DNA from 2 places in the Paraburkholderia fungorum genome. Region 1 is predicted to be linked to the other one. Evidence: riboswitches for the same ligand, from Rfam matches in the RefSeq annotation. Region 1 holds a riboswitch; the other holds the start of a gene.

What was found. Region 1 has a riboswitch for cobalamin ahead of BLS41_RS17300 (CbtB domain-containing protein). Riboswitches for the same ligand answer to the same signal wherever they lie in the genome.
Region 2: another riboswitch for cobalamin. It lies ahead of cobW (cobalamin biosynthesis protein CobW); the one in region 1 lies ahead of BLS41_RS17300 (CbtB domain-containing protein).

Annotation. Positions count from the first base shown of each region.
Region 1 covers NZ_FNKP01000002.1:206,252-213,907, reverse strand. The annotation lists rRNA gene BLS41_RS17315 (16S ribosomal RNA) at 1-266, opposite strand, end outside; gene BLS41_RS17310 (FUSC family protein) at 1,194-3,152, shown strand; gene BLS41_RS17305 (CbtA family protein) at 3,430-4,170, opposite strand; gene BLS41_RS17300 (CbtB domain-containing protein) at 4,182-4,403, opposite strand; adenosylcobalamin (AdoCbl) riboswitch at 4,456-4,542, opposite strand; gene BLS41_RS17295 (histidine phosphatase family protein) at 4,637-5,230, shown strand; gene BLS41_RS17290 (hypothetical protein) at 5,295-5,735, opposite strand; gene BLS41_RS17285 (hypothetical protein) at 5,865-6,872, opposite strand; gene BLS41_RS17280 (MFS transporter) at 6,921-7,656, opposite strand, start outside.
Region 2 covers NZ_FNKP01000002.1:1,128,570-1,136,225, forward strand. The annotation lists gene BLS41_RS21005 (cobyrinic acid a,c-diamide synthase CobB) at 1-451, opposite strand, end outside; gene cobO (cob(I)yrinic acid a,c-diamide adenosyltransferase) at 455-1,057, opposite strand; gene BLS41_RS21015 (cobalamin biosynthesis protein) at 1,054-1,494, opposite strand; gene cobA (uroporphyrinogen-III C-methyltransferase) at 1,491-2,237, opposite strand; cobalamin riboswitch at 2,519-2,761, opposite strand; cobalamin riboswitch at 2,853-3,131, shown strand; gene cobW (cobalamin biosynthesis protein CobW) at 3,335-4,441, shown strand; gene cobN (cobaltochelatase subunit CobN) at 4,448-7,656, shown strand, end outside.

The DNA of each region.
Region 1 (7,656 bases):
GGTAGGCCTTTACCCCACCAACTAGCTAATCTGCCATCGGCCGCCCCTGTAGCGAGAGGTCCTAAGATCCCCCCCTTTCCTCCGTAGAGCGTATGCGGTATTAATCCGGCTTTCGCCGGGCTATCCCCCACTACAGGACACGTTCCGATGTATTACTCACCCGTTCGCCACTCGCCACCAGGGTTGCCCCCGTGCTGCCGTTCGACTTGCATGTGTAAGGCATGCCGCCAGCGTTCAATCTGAGCCAGGATCAAACTCTTCAGTTCAAACCTGTTACTGTTTTTCGGTTCCGTTAAGAACCGGTCGCTCACTCAACGTACTGACGAATGATTCATCTGTCCGAGGACAGAAAAACCTTCCTTTCATTACTGTGTGAGACTTGATGCTTTTGCTTTGCAGCAGACCCCGAAGGATCCACTCGCATCGCGTATCAAGCGCCCACACTTATCGGCTGTTAATTTTTAAAGATCGATCCGCTCACAAAACTGCGCCCACTTCAACCACCCGGCACCGCTTCGTTCTGCGTCGCTGCGTCTGCAGCAGAGAAACGAGATTATGGCGATCAGACCGAACCCCGTCAACCCTCTTGTGCAATTATTTTCTAAAAAATAAGAGCGCTATAAAAATAGGCACTTTCGCACCAATTGCAAATTAGTTAGTCATCCGACTCAATTTGAGATGCGCTGTTATAGCGTGCCTAAAACGACAGCACATCCGTAACGACATCCCGAGCATCGGGACATGGACACGTGGCCGACCGAGAATGAACGTCAGCCTCGTCACGAGCCCGGTCGAACGATGGCAGGTAACTCAGGGCGCTCGCGCCGTCTATATGTGTAGAGATCGCCGCCGCTCCCACACGCAACTGCTATTTGTCCACCGCAGTCCGCAACCAATCCGCGCGCCGCGAACCAGGAGCCAAAGAGCACCACGGTCCCCAAATATTCGCCGCCTCAATTTTGACAAGCTATCATCCGGGAAAACCCGAACCTGCCGATGTGCTGCCCCACCCTTTGCAGCGCGTCCGGCGTGCTTGTTCGAGGTTATCGCCCGTCGTCGGACGGGGCTTTCAGCCGGTGATCCCGGCACGAGGGTCCAATCCGGCGATACAAAGGTGGCGGGTCCCGCGTGATCCGCCCTGCCGCGATCGGCCAAAAGCCGATGGCGGCCACTTAGCCTGGACATCATCGATCATGATTGCTGCCGCGTTTTCGCGCGTCGCCGACCGTCTGCTAGCCGCGGACCCCGGACTCGTGCGCCTCCACACCGCGCTGCGCGTCGCGCTTGCCTGCCTGCTGACTGGCGTGGCGAGCATCGCGTGGACCGTCGCCCATCGCCAACCCGTCATCCTCGCTGCGCCCGGCGTCCTGTTCGCGATGGTCGCGCCGCTGTTCCTGCGCGACGCCCGGCGCTCCGCCTGGTTCGCCACACTCACCTACCTCTATCTGTGCGCTTGCGCGTGCTTCGCCGTCGCGGCCGTGCTGAGTCGCTACCCGTTGGCCGCCGATGCGGGCTTTCTGCTCGTGATGTTCATCGGCATGCTTTGCCAGGCCTGCGGCCCGCGTGCGCTGGGTTGCGCGATGCTGGGCGTCGTGTGTTTCTACCTCGGCCTGTATCTGCATCCGTCGATCGCGCATCTCACGCAATCGCTGATGTTTTCCGCCTTCGGCCCGTTGATGGTCGCGCTGATCGGCCGCGTGGTCTTGCCGCTGCGTCCTGCTGCCACGTTCCGGCTCGCCATTCACACGCTGACGCTGCGTGCGTCGCGTGTGCTCCATACGCCAGCCGCCGCCAATCTCTCCGCGTTGAACGAAGCCGCGCTGTCGCTGGAGGAGCAGCTCGCGTTGCTCAACCCATCCGACGCGGGCACGGTTCGCGAGCGGATTGTCGAAGTCGAAGTGGCGGCCGGGCAGCATGCCTTCGCGTCGAGCCACGCCGCCGGGCACAACGCCCCGACCACAGCCGACATGCTTCGTCACGCGATGACGCGGCTCAGGGAACTGACGCATCGGCACGCTTCGTTTGTGCCGGCCAGCAACAACGCGATCGCTTCGCCGTTCTCCCGACGCCTCGCCGACATGCGCGCCAAACTCTGCTGGTTGCCTGCCACACGCGCCACGACTGCGGCGTTTCTGGCGATGCTGATCGGCCATTCGCTCTCCCCCGAGCGCTGGTTCTGGGCCGTCATCACGACATTCGTCGTGTTTCTCGGTACGCGATCTCGCGCCGATACGGTCTATCGCGGCGCGCAGCGTCTGGTCGGCACGCTGGCTGGCGCGCTGGTCAGCGTCATGCTGGTCGCGCCGCTGCACGACTCGCCGACACTATTAGTAGCTGCGATGGTGCTCTGCGTGTTCGGTTGGGCGTACTTCATCCTCAGCGCTTACGCGCCGGGGGTGTTCTTCATTACCGTGCTCGTGGGGTTGGTCTACGGCGAACTGGGTTTCGCCATGGGACCGCTGGTCGAATTGCGGATCGAGGAAGTGCTGGTGGGCTGCATCGTGTCGTTCGCCGTCGCCATTCTGATGATGCCGCTTTCGGCCACCCGTCATGTCGAGGTTCGGCTGGGCGCTGTGCTCGGAGCGCTGCGCGAGGTGGTCCGGCTTGCGGCGGGTGCGGGTGCGGGTGCTGGTGCTGGTGCTGGTGCTGGTGCTGCTAGCGTGAGCGCGTCTGAAACGCGTGCTGCCATGCGCCGGCTGGATCGTGGCTGGCACGATCTTCGGATTGCATTAAAGCCGCTGCAAACCCAGCGTGTAGTGACGTGGAATCCCGATGTCGAACTAGCCACGGGTTCGCTGCTGTGCTGCCTGCATTGGGCGCGGGTGTTGAGCGATCCGGCGCGGCGCGGGATGCCGTCTAACGAGGAAGCGGCGGCGCTCAATGCGGCGGATATCAGCGCGGCCCATGTCGAATCGATCGTGGCGCGACTGGACTCGCTGATCGCCCGATACAACGGACAGCCGAGCGGTTCGGCGCGTGATGCAACGAACGAGCGTGCGTCGGCTGCAGTGGGGATCGAGGTCGATCCGGCAAAATCACCGGCGCTGGCTCAACTGGATGGCGCGGTCGCGCAACTGTTCGACCGGTTGACGCAGCCTACCGGGAAAGCGCGACGCATGTTCAACTGGGCGTTGCGGGGAAAAGGGGTGTGAGACGAGGGCGAGTTGCCGCGTCTGCGTGCTTATCGCGGCAACTCGCGGCAACTACGGAGACGAATACAGGAACAGCTACCGGCCAACACGAGAAACCCGGCGAACTTGTCCACAGAAAATGTTCGCAAGCCTGTGGATAACCTATCCACAACCGGGCCAAGTCCTTGATACCAAACCAGAGTCGAGCCTTGCGCACCTGGCGCGACCGCTTACACAGTCGCGCCGTAAGCACCGGAGCGCCAGAAGTACCGACAAGCGCCCCAGTGCCAGGCCAGCCTCAAGCCGACTTCGCCACGCCACGCACATTCAGCCGTGCGAAATCGCTGCGCTCGACCAGCGCGCCGAACAGCAGCCCGATCGTCGTCCACATGATGACCTGCATGCCGATCGCGGCCACCCGGAACTTCCACAGCAGCACCGCCGGGAAAGCCGCCGGCACTTCGTTGATGACCGGCATCGACAGTTGCACTGCCGCGATGATCACGATAAACACCAGTCCCGCGACAATCGAGCCGTTCCACGCGCCCAGCTTCAGCACCGCGCGGCGTCGCACCTTCAGCGAGAACACCATCGCGGCGATCGAGATCGCGATCATCAGAAAGAACAGGCCCGTGCGCATCCCGATCGTCTCGGGGTCGCCTACCGATGGCGGATTAGCCGGGTACTTGATATTGGGTACGATCACCAGCGCAATGAACGCCGCCAGCGCGAGCCACGCGGACAACGCGCGCACGCCCAGCACGCCGACACGTCCGTACGCATACGCGAACACCAGCGAGAACAGACCGCCGACCGCCGCGCCGAACGTCACCACGCCGGTCAGCAATCCGAGGCCCGCCTGGGTCTCGCGGCTCACGAGTTCAGGCTCGGGCGCTTCGCCTTTGGCGGCGTCTGCCTTTTCTTCGAACGAAATGGCCTGATCGACCTGCGGCTCGCCTACCAGTCGCGCGAAGCCGAACGTGAGCAGTCCCGCGGCGATGCCGGCGAGCATCCCGCGTACCAACAATTTACCAACCATGTCCGGCTCCGTTAGTGGCAGGGAAAGCCGAGCAGATGGCGACCGTCGTGCACGAATTCATGCACGTACATGCCGGGCACCAGCGACGTGGCACCTTCTTCTGCACCAACGAAGTAAATCGCGAGCAATAACAGCAAGCCGCCGAATACGACCCAAGGCAGCAACTCACGCAACGGGATAGGCGTGGGTTGCGCAACGGGCTGGGTCGCGGAATTGAAAACGGTGTCGTTCATAGTGACATCTCCTGGGGGTAGCGCGCCCCGAAAGTCGATTGCAAAGGAATGGTGCGAAGCTCAGGTCTGGCTTTCGGCTTGCGATGCCGATTACAGTGGCGCGACCGCGCCGGGCTCTCACCGGCTTCCGTGCTTCGCAGTCCCGCTATTCTACGCGCTAAACTCGGGCCTCCGCGACCCTGGACGTGCCGTCCGCGCCGCGTTTCGGCATCGTTTGAACGGAAATGAAAAGAATGGACCTACGACTGTTACTGGTCAGCCACGCGTCGACGGCCGCGCAGCGCGCAGGCCGCTTTCCCATCGACGACGACGCGCTCGACGCCCGTAGCATCGGCGAAACGGAAGCTGTGCGGGCGCGTATGGCCTTTTCCGGCGATGCCGCCGCGTTCGTCAGCCCGGCGGTTTGCGCGCGCGAAACGGCCTCAGCACTCGGACTGGCCGCGACGGTCGACGAAGCTCTGGCGGATATAAATTACGGCAGATGGCGTGGCCAGCGGCTCATCGACATAGCCAACGAAGCGCCCCAGGAACTCGCCGCATGGACACGCGATCCCGACGCCGCGCCGCCCGGAGGCGAGTCGTTCGCTGCGCTCGTGAAGCGGGTGGGAGCGTGGCTCGACGCGTTGAACCCTACGACTGCGGACCACGCATCGAACCATCCGCGCCATGTCGTTGCTGTCACGCATGCCCCGCTGCTGCGGGCCGCGATTGTGCATGCGCTGGGGGCATCGCCCGAGATATTTGCGCGGATTGAAATCGCGCCGCTGTCGCTGGTCGAATTGCGGCGCTCGTCGCGCGGCTGGACATGGCGGCCGTCGGCAAGCTGACTGTCGCCGCCGTTCAACTTCAATTTATCGGGACACCGCAGCTACTCATTAACTAGCCCGCCGGTCACTGACCCGATACCACCAGCCGCAGTTTGTTCGAACCCGTGGGCGTCAGCGTGATGCCGGTCCGCTTGCCTTTATCGCCGACATAAAAGTGCTGGCGTCCCGGTGAATTCTGATCGTGAGTCGCTTCGGGCAGACACGACGCGATGTCGGCTGCGACCGCCTGCAACGCGGCGGCATTCGAACCGGCGTCGTGATGCGGCGTCCACGTGCACTGGTAGCTGCCTGGGCTCGCAGCACATTGGGCATCGTCGCCGTAGGGTTGCGCGATGCCTTTGCCATCCTCGGGTGTCATTGAAGCCAGGCCGCCCGGCGCCGCCGCCACGATTCGTTTGAGCGACGCGCACGGGCTGGGGGCATCGTCGGCCTGTGCGCTGCAGGGCAACAGCGCACCTAGCGATGCAGCGGCAAGCGCGGTGGCGAGTATTCGGGTTTTGTTCATGTCGACACGCTCCTCGGACGGTGGCGTGCGGATCATCAACATCGATCCGCGTGGTCACTGCTGCGGTAGCAGGCTTTGTGCCCATGCTGGCCCGACCGACGTGATCGCCAAGGCTCATCGCGAACACCGTCAGACGCCAAATACCGCCGCCAGCCCCTGCTCAGAAGCAAACATCCCGTTCGCATCGTGCCCGACGCCATCGATCACGAACGTCCGGTGGGTCGCCAATCCTTGCGGATGCCGCAACGCCATATACCGCGCGTACGCGAGCCCACGCTCAAGCCGGTTCGTGCCTTGGGTCATCGCCGCACATGAGCGGTCGAGCGCGGGATGCTGCGGATCGCAATCCGCGCCGCCCAGCAGCACGGTGACATCGGAGCGCGCATAGCGTGCTTCGAGCCCGTCGGCGGATGCCGCGCCATCTTCGCCACGCGTGTAAGCGGGCAAATCTTCGAGCCCATATTTCCAGCGATTGAACGACGGACACCGAGCCGCATCGAACGCAGCGAACTCGCCGGATGCCGTCGGACGCATTGCATCGAAATACACATACGACGACGGATTCGCGACCACATACCGCAACCCGACACCCCGCGCGGCCAGCGACGCCTGCTCGCGCGCCACCACCGCATAGCGATGCACCACCTGCGCGCCGCCCGAATGCCCCGCGATCACGACCTCGGTCAGCGATGCAAAGCGGTCGTCCGAAGCGAGCGTCTGCACGATGGCATCGAGCACGTCGAACGAACTGAGCGGCGCCGGACCTTCGGCCTCGCCACCGCCCATCCAGCTGGTCCACTCCCAATGCAACGTGGATGGCGGGACCTCATGCGCGGCCACATCGGCGGTCGCGAGAAACTGCGGCACGATCAGCAGCGTATCGGCGGCGCTGCCGCCCGCCAGCGCGCAGGCCCGCTGTGCGAGGTCGAAATACGTATCGGCATTGCGCAGGCGGCCGTGAATCAGAATCACCGCGCGTTCGATGCCGCGCGCGGGGAGAAGCCAGTCGCCGTTCGCGAACACCGGCACGGTGCCGCTGCCCGCATCGGTCGTGACAGTCAGATGCCGGTTCGCGACGACCGCCACCGGACGTTCATTGGGCGCGCGCTCGTCGTCTGTAATCAAAGGCTGGGTCATGCAATGAGCTCGTGGTTAATCTGCCAGGGGGCGCCGCGCGCCACCGTGCTAATGAGCGGCGGGTCGCGCCGCCGTGCCGCGCGGCTCGCGTCCCGAGCGCGTGAAGTACACCATCGCAAGCGAAACGAAGCCGGCAAAAATCAGGTAGAACGCGGGCGTGAGACTGCTGCCGGTCACGCGCGTCAGACCGGTGATGGTGAGCGGCGCCATGCCGCCGAACAGCGTCACCGCGATGTTGTACGACAGCGCCACGCCCGCCGAGCGGCTGCGCACCGGGAACAGCGTCGCGAGCATGCCGGGATGCGAGCCGGACATCGCCGCGAGAAACACTGTGGCGACGAGTTGCGCGATGAACAGATGCCCCGGCGTCGGATTCGTCACGACGAACTGATACAGCGGATACACGCAGACCATCCACGCAATCACGATTGGATAGAACAGACGGTAAGCGCCGTAGCGGTCGGCAAGCTTGCCCGACAGCGGGAACAGGAACAGATTCAGCACGCCCGACACGAACGCGCCGAGCAGCGCGGTGGATAACGGCAAATGCAATTGCCGCTCGACATACACCGACAGATACGAGTGCCACACGTAATTCGTCGCCGCGCCGACGATGATCACGCCCATCGCGCAGATCGCCGCATCGCCGTTGTCGCGGAAAAACTGCCGGACGGTGACGCGCGGCGGCTTGTCCTTGCTATCGCGCAGGCGTTCGAATTCCGGCGACTCCGCCACGCGATGCCGGATATAAAACCCGAACGGCCCCGCCAGCGCGCCGAACAGA
Region 2 (7,656 bases), 920 kb from region 1:
GAAACGGCACCTCGGGCCTGAATCGCGCGAGACCGAACGCGACCGCGCCGAAAGTCTGCGCCATCGCTTTCGCCGAAATCACCGTCAGCACGGGCACGCCGAATGTCGTGGCGAGATCGGCGCTGCTCGGCGTGCCGTCGAACAACCCCATCACGCCTTCGATCAGGATCAGATCGGCTTCGGCCGCTGCCTGCGCGAGCAGCGCGCGGCAGCCTGCTTCACCGACCATCCACAGATCGAGCGACAGCACCGGCGCGCCGCTCGCGCGCGCGAGGATCATCGGATCGAGAAAATCCGGGCCGGTCTTGAAGACCCGCACGCGTCGCCCTTGCCGCGCGTGGTAGCGCGCGAGCCCCGCGGTGATCGTGGTCTTGCCTTGCCCCGACGCGGGCGCACTGATGAACAACGCAGGGCACGCCGTGGAGCGAGTGCCGCCGGGCGACGCGGACATCGCTCAGAACTCCACGCCGCGCTGCGCTTTCACGCCTTGCTCGCGGTACGGATGCTTGACGATGCGCATTTCGGTGACGAGGTCGGCGGCTTCGATCAGCGCGTCGGGCGCGTGACGGCCGGTCACCACCACGTGCAGCATGTCGGCGCGTGCGTTCAGCACGGCGAGCACTTCGTCGAGCGGCAGGTATTCGTACTTGAGCACCGTGTTCAGCTCGTCGAGGATCACCATCTGATAGTCGCCGCTTTCGATCATCCGGCGCGCTTCGTCCCAGCCTTTGCGGGCGGTGGCGATATCGGCGTCGCGGTTCTGCGTGTTCCAGGTGTAGCCGTCGCCCATCGTGACGAAATCGCAGTTCGCGATCGCGCCGAGAAAATCGCGCTCGGACGTATGCAGCGCGCCCTTGATGAACTGCACGACGCCGAGACGCATGCCGTGTCCCAGCACCCGCACGGCCATGCCGAACGCGGCCGTGGTTTTGCCCTTGCCGGTGCCGGTGTTGACGATCAGCAGACCTTTTTCGACGGTCGCGCCGGCCTGTTTCTTCTCATGGCCTTCGCGCCGGCGCTCGGTCATGCGTTGATGCGATTCGGGATCCGTTTTCATGGGAGGTCCTGTTGGGTATATCGAGTGTGAGTTTGAACCGGCTTCCCGTCGAGGCCAGGATTCGACGCCGCGACAGCCACGGTCACGCCGTCATAAACCGTTTTACGGACGACGAGACAAGCGGTAGCTTCCGGCGATTGTGCGGCGAGCAACGCGCACGGCTCGCAGACGCCGTCCACGCCGACATGCTCGCGTGCGGCTGCCGAAGGGCTTCCGACCGGCAATGCGGCAATCTGCTCGCGGCTGAACAATCTCAGCGGCAGGCCGTGGCGCGCGCAGAACTCGCGCAAACCGGGTTCACCGGCTTTGATGTCGATTGACGCGATTGTGTTGATCTGCGCGAAGTCGAGCGGGCCGAGCGCCTGACGTACCGCCGCTTCGATCTGTTCAGCCGAACTTTGTGAGCGGCATCCAATTCCGACGCTGATTGTTTTCATTTGACGTCGGCTCCGTTTGCCGTCGTCGCGCCGTCAGCCAGCGCGGCCACGCCGCCGATCACCACGATCGCAGGCGACCCGAGCCCCGCACGCGCGACTGTGTCCGCAAACCCGCCGAGCGGCGCGAGTGCGTGGCGCTGCTCGGGCCGCGTCGCCGATTCGATCGCGGCGCACGGCGTATCGGCCGACAGTCCGGCCGCGAGCAGCGCGCCGGTAATGTCGCTCAAACGACGCATGCCCATATAGATCACGAGCGTCATGCGGGTGGCGGCGAGCGCGGCCCAATCCGGCTCGCCGCTGCCCGCGCCGTGTCCGGTGACGAACACCACACCCTGCGTGTAGTCGCGATGCGTGACCGGAATGCCGATTGCCGCCGGTGCCGCGATCCCCGCTGTAATGCCGTTGATCACTTCCACGTCGACGCCCGCGGCCAGCAACGCCTGGCGTTCTTCGCCGCCCCGGCCGAACACGAACGGATCGCCGCCTTTCAGCCGCGCGACACTGCGCCCGGCCCGCGCGTGTTCGAGCATCTGCGCGACGATGCCGGCTTGCGGCGTCGACGGATGACCGCCGCGTTTGCCGACGTAGACGACCAGCGCATCCGCGCGGGCGAATTGCAGCACGTCGGGATTCACCAGGTCGTCGACCAGCACCACATCGGCCTGGGCGAGCGCGCGGGTCGCCTTGAGCGTCATCAGTTCGACGTCGCCGGGACCTGCGCCGATCAACCACGCGCGCGTCATCGCGGCGTGCATGGCGCACGCCATGTCATAGCGGACGAAGCGGACGAAGCGGCCGAAGCGGCCGGAACGGATCGGGAACGGAAAGCGGCGGAACGCCGGACAGCGGACAGTGAAATCATGCGATGCGACAACGGATTCAGGCACGGCGAACAACGCGACCCGTCACGCTGTTTTCGACAAACACGCGAACGGAATACGGCTACGCCATGCTTTAACGCCTTCACATCCGTCCCTCGCGGATTCCAGCGGCCGGCGGCGAGAAATTCGAGATTCGTCGAGATTCGCCGCCTCCGCGTCTGGCCGGTATCCGGGCTGGCGGCCTCATGTGCTTTGCCTTCCCGCCCCGATTCACGGGACAGTGGCATCGAAAAAACGCATGCGCGGCGCAGCAGAAGTGAATCTGGCGCAGCAGGTCGCTTACCGTTGCGGGGACAGCACAGGTTGAGCGCACGAACGCGCTGCCTGTTTCCCGTTTAACTGCACACGCGAACGCATGTGCGGGCACCAAACGCGCGCATACGATAGCACAGGACGCCCCGCCCGATAAGCGTTTCCGGCTGATGCGGGCGGCTTTGCCGCAGCTTCCGGCGCCTTGACTGCGGCGTCTTGCGCGCCTAAACTCGCACGCACTTTGGTGCTCGTGTGCGCTCTCGTGCGCATGCAGTTAAACGGGAAACAGGGTGCCCACCTTCTCTGGATCGGGTCAACCTGTGCTGCCCCCGCAACGGTAAGCGAAAAGTGGTGTCGGCTTCATGCGCGACACCGCGGAGCCGGCTTCGATGTCCACGCGCAAGGCCGCGTCGGCATATCACCACTGGGCGAGAAATCACTCGTCCGGGAAGGGGAAGCGGCGCTTTCGTCAGCCCGGATACCGGCCAGATTAAGCAGGACACCCGTCGCGGGGATGCGACGGCGCGTTCATGACCTCATTCCCGCTTTCTGTTTTTCTGTTGTCGCGGCAACGCCGTCGTTCGTCCCCGTGTTTATATTGTCGTGGCCCGTCGCGCTTCAGCTTTCAGCTTGCGCCCGGCCATGCCGATGCAGACAGACGAACCGACGCGCCGGCGCACGTGCAACCCCTACGGATGGACCTCACGATGCAAACTCAAATGCGCAAGATTCCCGTCACCATCGTCACGGGCTTTCTCGGCAGCGGCAAAACCACGTTGCTGCGGCACATTCTTCAGCATGCGGGCGGCAAGCGCATCGCGGTGATCGTCAACGAGTTCGGCGAACTCGGTATCGACGGGGAAATTCTTAAAGGGTGCGGGATCGGCTGCGATGAAAACGGCGTCGAAACCGAAGGGCAACTGTACGAACTCGCGAACGGCTGCCTGTGCTGCACCGTGCAGGAAGAGTTTTTCCCGGTGATGGAAAAGCTCGTCGAGCGCCGTGGCCAGATCGATCACGTGCTGATCGAAACCTCCGGCCTCGCTTTGCCGAAACCGCTCGTGCAGGCGTTCAACTGGCCGCAGATCAAGAACAGTTTCACGGTCGACGCGGTTGTCACGGTGGTGGACGGCCCGGCTGCGGCAAGCGGCCAGTTCGCCGAAAACCCTGTCGCCGTCGATGCACAGCGCAAAGCTGATCCGAACCTCGATCACGAATCGCCGCTGCACGAGTTGTTCGAAGACCAGTTGTCGGCGGCCGATCTGGTGATTCTGAACAAGACCGATCTGCTCGACGACGCGCAGCAAAGCGCGGTCGAAGCGGTGATTTGCGAGGAAATTCCGCCGCAGGTGAAGATCGTGCGCGCGCAACGCGGCGAACTGGATCTGCACACGCTGCTCGGTCTCGAAGCGGCATCGGAGGAAACGATCCACTTGCGCCACGATCACCACGGTTCCGCCGACGACGCCGATCATCACCACGACGAATTCGATTCGGTGGTCGTGCAGGCGGATGCGCCGTCGCGCGAAGCGGTGATCGCCGCGTTGCAGAAGCTGGTCGAGGCGAACACGATTTATCGCGTGAAGGGTTTTGCCGCGTTGCCGGGTGCGCCGATGCGTCTGGTGATTCAGGGCGTGGGCCGTCGCTTCGACAGCTATTTCGACCGACGCTGGCAGGCGGGCGAGGGCAATCAGAGCCGCTTCGTGCTGATCGGCGAGGACCTCGATCAGCCTGCGCTGCAACGCGCGTTCGACGCCGCGCTGGGCGTGGCGGCGTCGAATGCGGCGCCCGCCGCCGCAGCGAACCAGGCGTAAGCGCTCATGCATCTGCTGCGCACCACGCCGGGCGGTTTTGTCGACGATACCCAGGGCGTGATCCGTATCGATCAGCAGCCCGCCGATATCGTGGTGCTCAGTTCCGCCGACACCACGCTGTCGCTGCTGGCCAGCGTGTTTCCGCGTCTGGGCGACGGCTTTCCGAGCATCCGGCTCGCGAACGTCACCTATTTGCGGCAACCGGCGTCGGTCGATTTTTATGTCGAGGACGTGCTGCAGCATGCGCGCGTGGTGGTGGTCGATCACCTCGGCGGCGAGGCTTACTGGCCGTACGGCATCGAACAGGTGGTCGCGCTCGCGGAGCGCAACGGCCAAACGCTCGCGATGTTTTCCGGCGATTTGCAGGAAGACCCGAATCTGCTCGCGCGCAGCACGGCGGATGCCGATCTGTGCCACCAGTTGTGGCGTTATCTGCGGGAAGGCGGTCCGCAAAATGCCGAGGCGTTTTTGCGCTGTATCGCTTTCCGGAATTTTGGCTGGGGACGCGAGCCTGCACCGCCGCGCGCGTTGCCTGCTGCGTCGTTGTATCACCCGGAGCACGACACGCCGACCATCGCCGACTGGCAGGCGCGCTGGCAGCCGAATGCGCCGGTCGCGGCGATTCTGTTCTACAAGGCGCATCTGCAGGCGGCCAACACGGCAGTGTTCGATGCGCTGATCGACGCGCTCGAAGCGCAAGGTCTGAATCCGCTGCCGCTCGCGATTACGTCGCTGAAAGACGCGATGAGCCGCGACGTCGTGCAGTCGTTATGCGCGCAGCACGACGTTTCGCTCGTGTTGAATACGACCGCGTTCGCGGCGAGTGCGATCGACGATCCCGAGCCGCTCGCGCTCGCGGGCGATGCGCCGGTGTTCCAGGTGATCCTGAGCGGCGGCAATCGCGACGACTGGGTCAAGGACAACCAGGGTCTCAATTCGCGCGATATCGCGATGCATATCGCGCTGCCCGAAGTGGACGGCCGCATCATCACGCGCGCGATCAGCTTCAAGGGGCTCGCTTATCGGTGTCCGCATACGCAGGTCGACGTGGTCCGCTATCAGCCGGACCTCGAACGGGTGAGCTTTCTCGCCGAATTGAGCCGCCGCTGGTGTCGTCTGCGTTCGCTCGATAACGCCGACAAGAAACTCGCGCTGATCCTCGCCAATTATCCGATGAGCGAAGGGCGCATCGGCAACGGCGTGGGACTCGATACGCCGGCTTCGGTGGTCGGTATCCTGTCGATGCTCGGCGATGAAGGCTACCGTCTCGCCAATCAGGACGATCTGCCCGCGAACGGCGACGCGCTGCTGAAGAAGTTGACGGAAGGCGTGACCAACGACCCGGTGGTCCGCGATCTGCGCCCCGCGTTGCAAAGCCTCGCGCTCGACGACTATCTGACGCATCTCGACGCGCTGCCCGCTGAAACGCGGCAAGCGTTGAACTCACGCTGGGGCACGCCCGAGCAGGACCCTACGCTGCGGCGCGGCCGCTTCATGATCGCGGGCTGGCGCTGCGGGCATGTGTTTGTCGGCATCCAGCCGTCGCGTTCGCGCGAACAGGGCGATTACGCGAGCTATCACGACGCCGAACTCGTGCCGCCGCATTCGTATCTGGCGTTCTATTTCTGGCTGCGTCATCAGTTCGGGGTCGACGCGGTCGTGCATGTCGGCAAGCACGGCAACCTCGAATGGCTGCCGGGCAAGAGCGTCGCGTTGAGCGATACGTGCTGGCCCGACCTGATTCTCGGGCCGATGCCGCATCTGTATCCATTCATCGTCAACGATCCGGGCGAGGGCAGCCAGGCCAAACGGCGCGCGCAGGCCGTCATCGTCGATCACCTGATGCCGCCGCTCACGCGCGCTGAAAGTTATGGGCCGCTGCAGGATCTGGAGCGGCAGGTCGACGAATACTACGACGCGCTAATGGTCGATCCGCGCCGCTCGAAGCTGTTGCGGCGCACGATTCTCGCGACCATCGTCGAACATAAGCTGCACGAGGAACTGAGTCTCGCCGCGCCTAGCGGACAGGACGACGAAGACGCGTTGCTCACGCGCGTCGATGCGTGGCTGTGCGAGTTGAAGGAAGCGCAGATTCGCGATGGTCTGCACACGTTCGGGCAATCGCCGGACGGCGTGCAGCGGCGCGATACGCTGCTGGCGCTGGGGCGTTTCCCGGTTGGTGACGGACAGGGCGCGAAGGCCGGTCTGATCGACGCGCTTGCTTGCGATCTGCGGATGGATCACCTTTTCGATCCGTTGTCGGTGGATTGGGCGGCGGCCTGGGAAGGGCCGCGTCCCGAGGTGTTGCAGCAGGTCAGCGATGCGCCGTGGCGTCATTGCGGCGATACGCGAGAGCGTCTGGAATTGCTCGCAGCAGAGTTGTTGCGCGGTGTTTGCGGTGAAGTCGAGCCTTTAGCTTCCGACGCTTCGCTCGAAAGCTTGCCGCGTGCCGCGCAGGTGATCGGGCGCTTGCGCCACGATGTCTTGCCGCGTCTGGACGCCTGCGGTTCGCAGGAAATGACGCATCTGAAGCGCGGCCTCGAAGGACGTTTCGTGCCACCGGGGCCGAGTGGCTCGCCGTCGCGCGGACGCCCCGACGTGCTGCCCACCGGCCGCAACTTCTATTCCGTCGACACCCGCGCGGTTCCCACGCAAGCCGCGTGGTCGCTCGGCTTGAAATCCGCGCAACAGTTGATCGAGCGGCATCTGCAGGAAAAGGGCGATTACCCGCGTGCCATCGGACTCTCGGTCTGGGGCACGGCCACGATGCGAACCGGCGGCGATGACATCGCGCAGGCGCTCGCGCTGTTGGGCGTGCGGCCGAAATGGGCGCCCGGCAGCCATCGCGTGACCGATTTCGAAATCATGCCGATCGAAGCATTCGACCGGCCGCGTATCGACGTCACGTTGCGTGTGTCGGGCTTTTTCCGCGATGCGTTCGCGAACGTGATGCATCTGTTCGATGCCGCCGTGCAGGCGGTCGCCGAACTCGACGAACCCGAAGACCTGAACCCGATCCGCGCCCGCGTGCTGCGCGAACGCGATGCGCTGATCGCGCGCGGCATGGACGCCGCCGAGGCGCGCAGGCGGGCCGGCTGGCGAGTGTTCAGCGCACGGCCGGGCGCGTATGGCGCGGGTCTGCAGGACATGATCGACTCGCAGCAGTGGCAGACCGACGCCGATCTCGCGAATGCGTATCAGGCATGGGGCGGTTA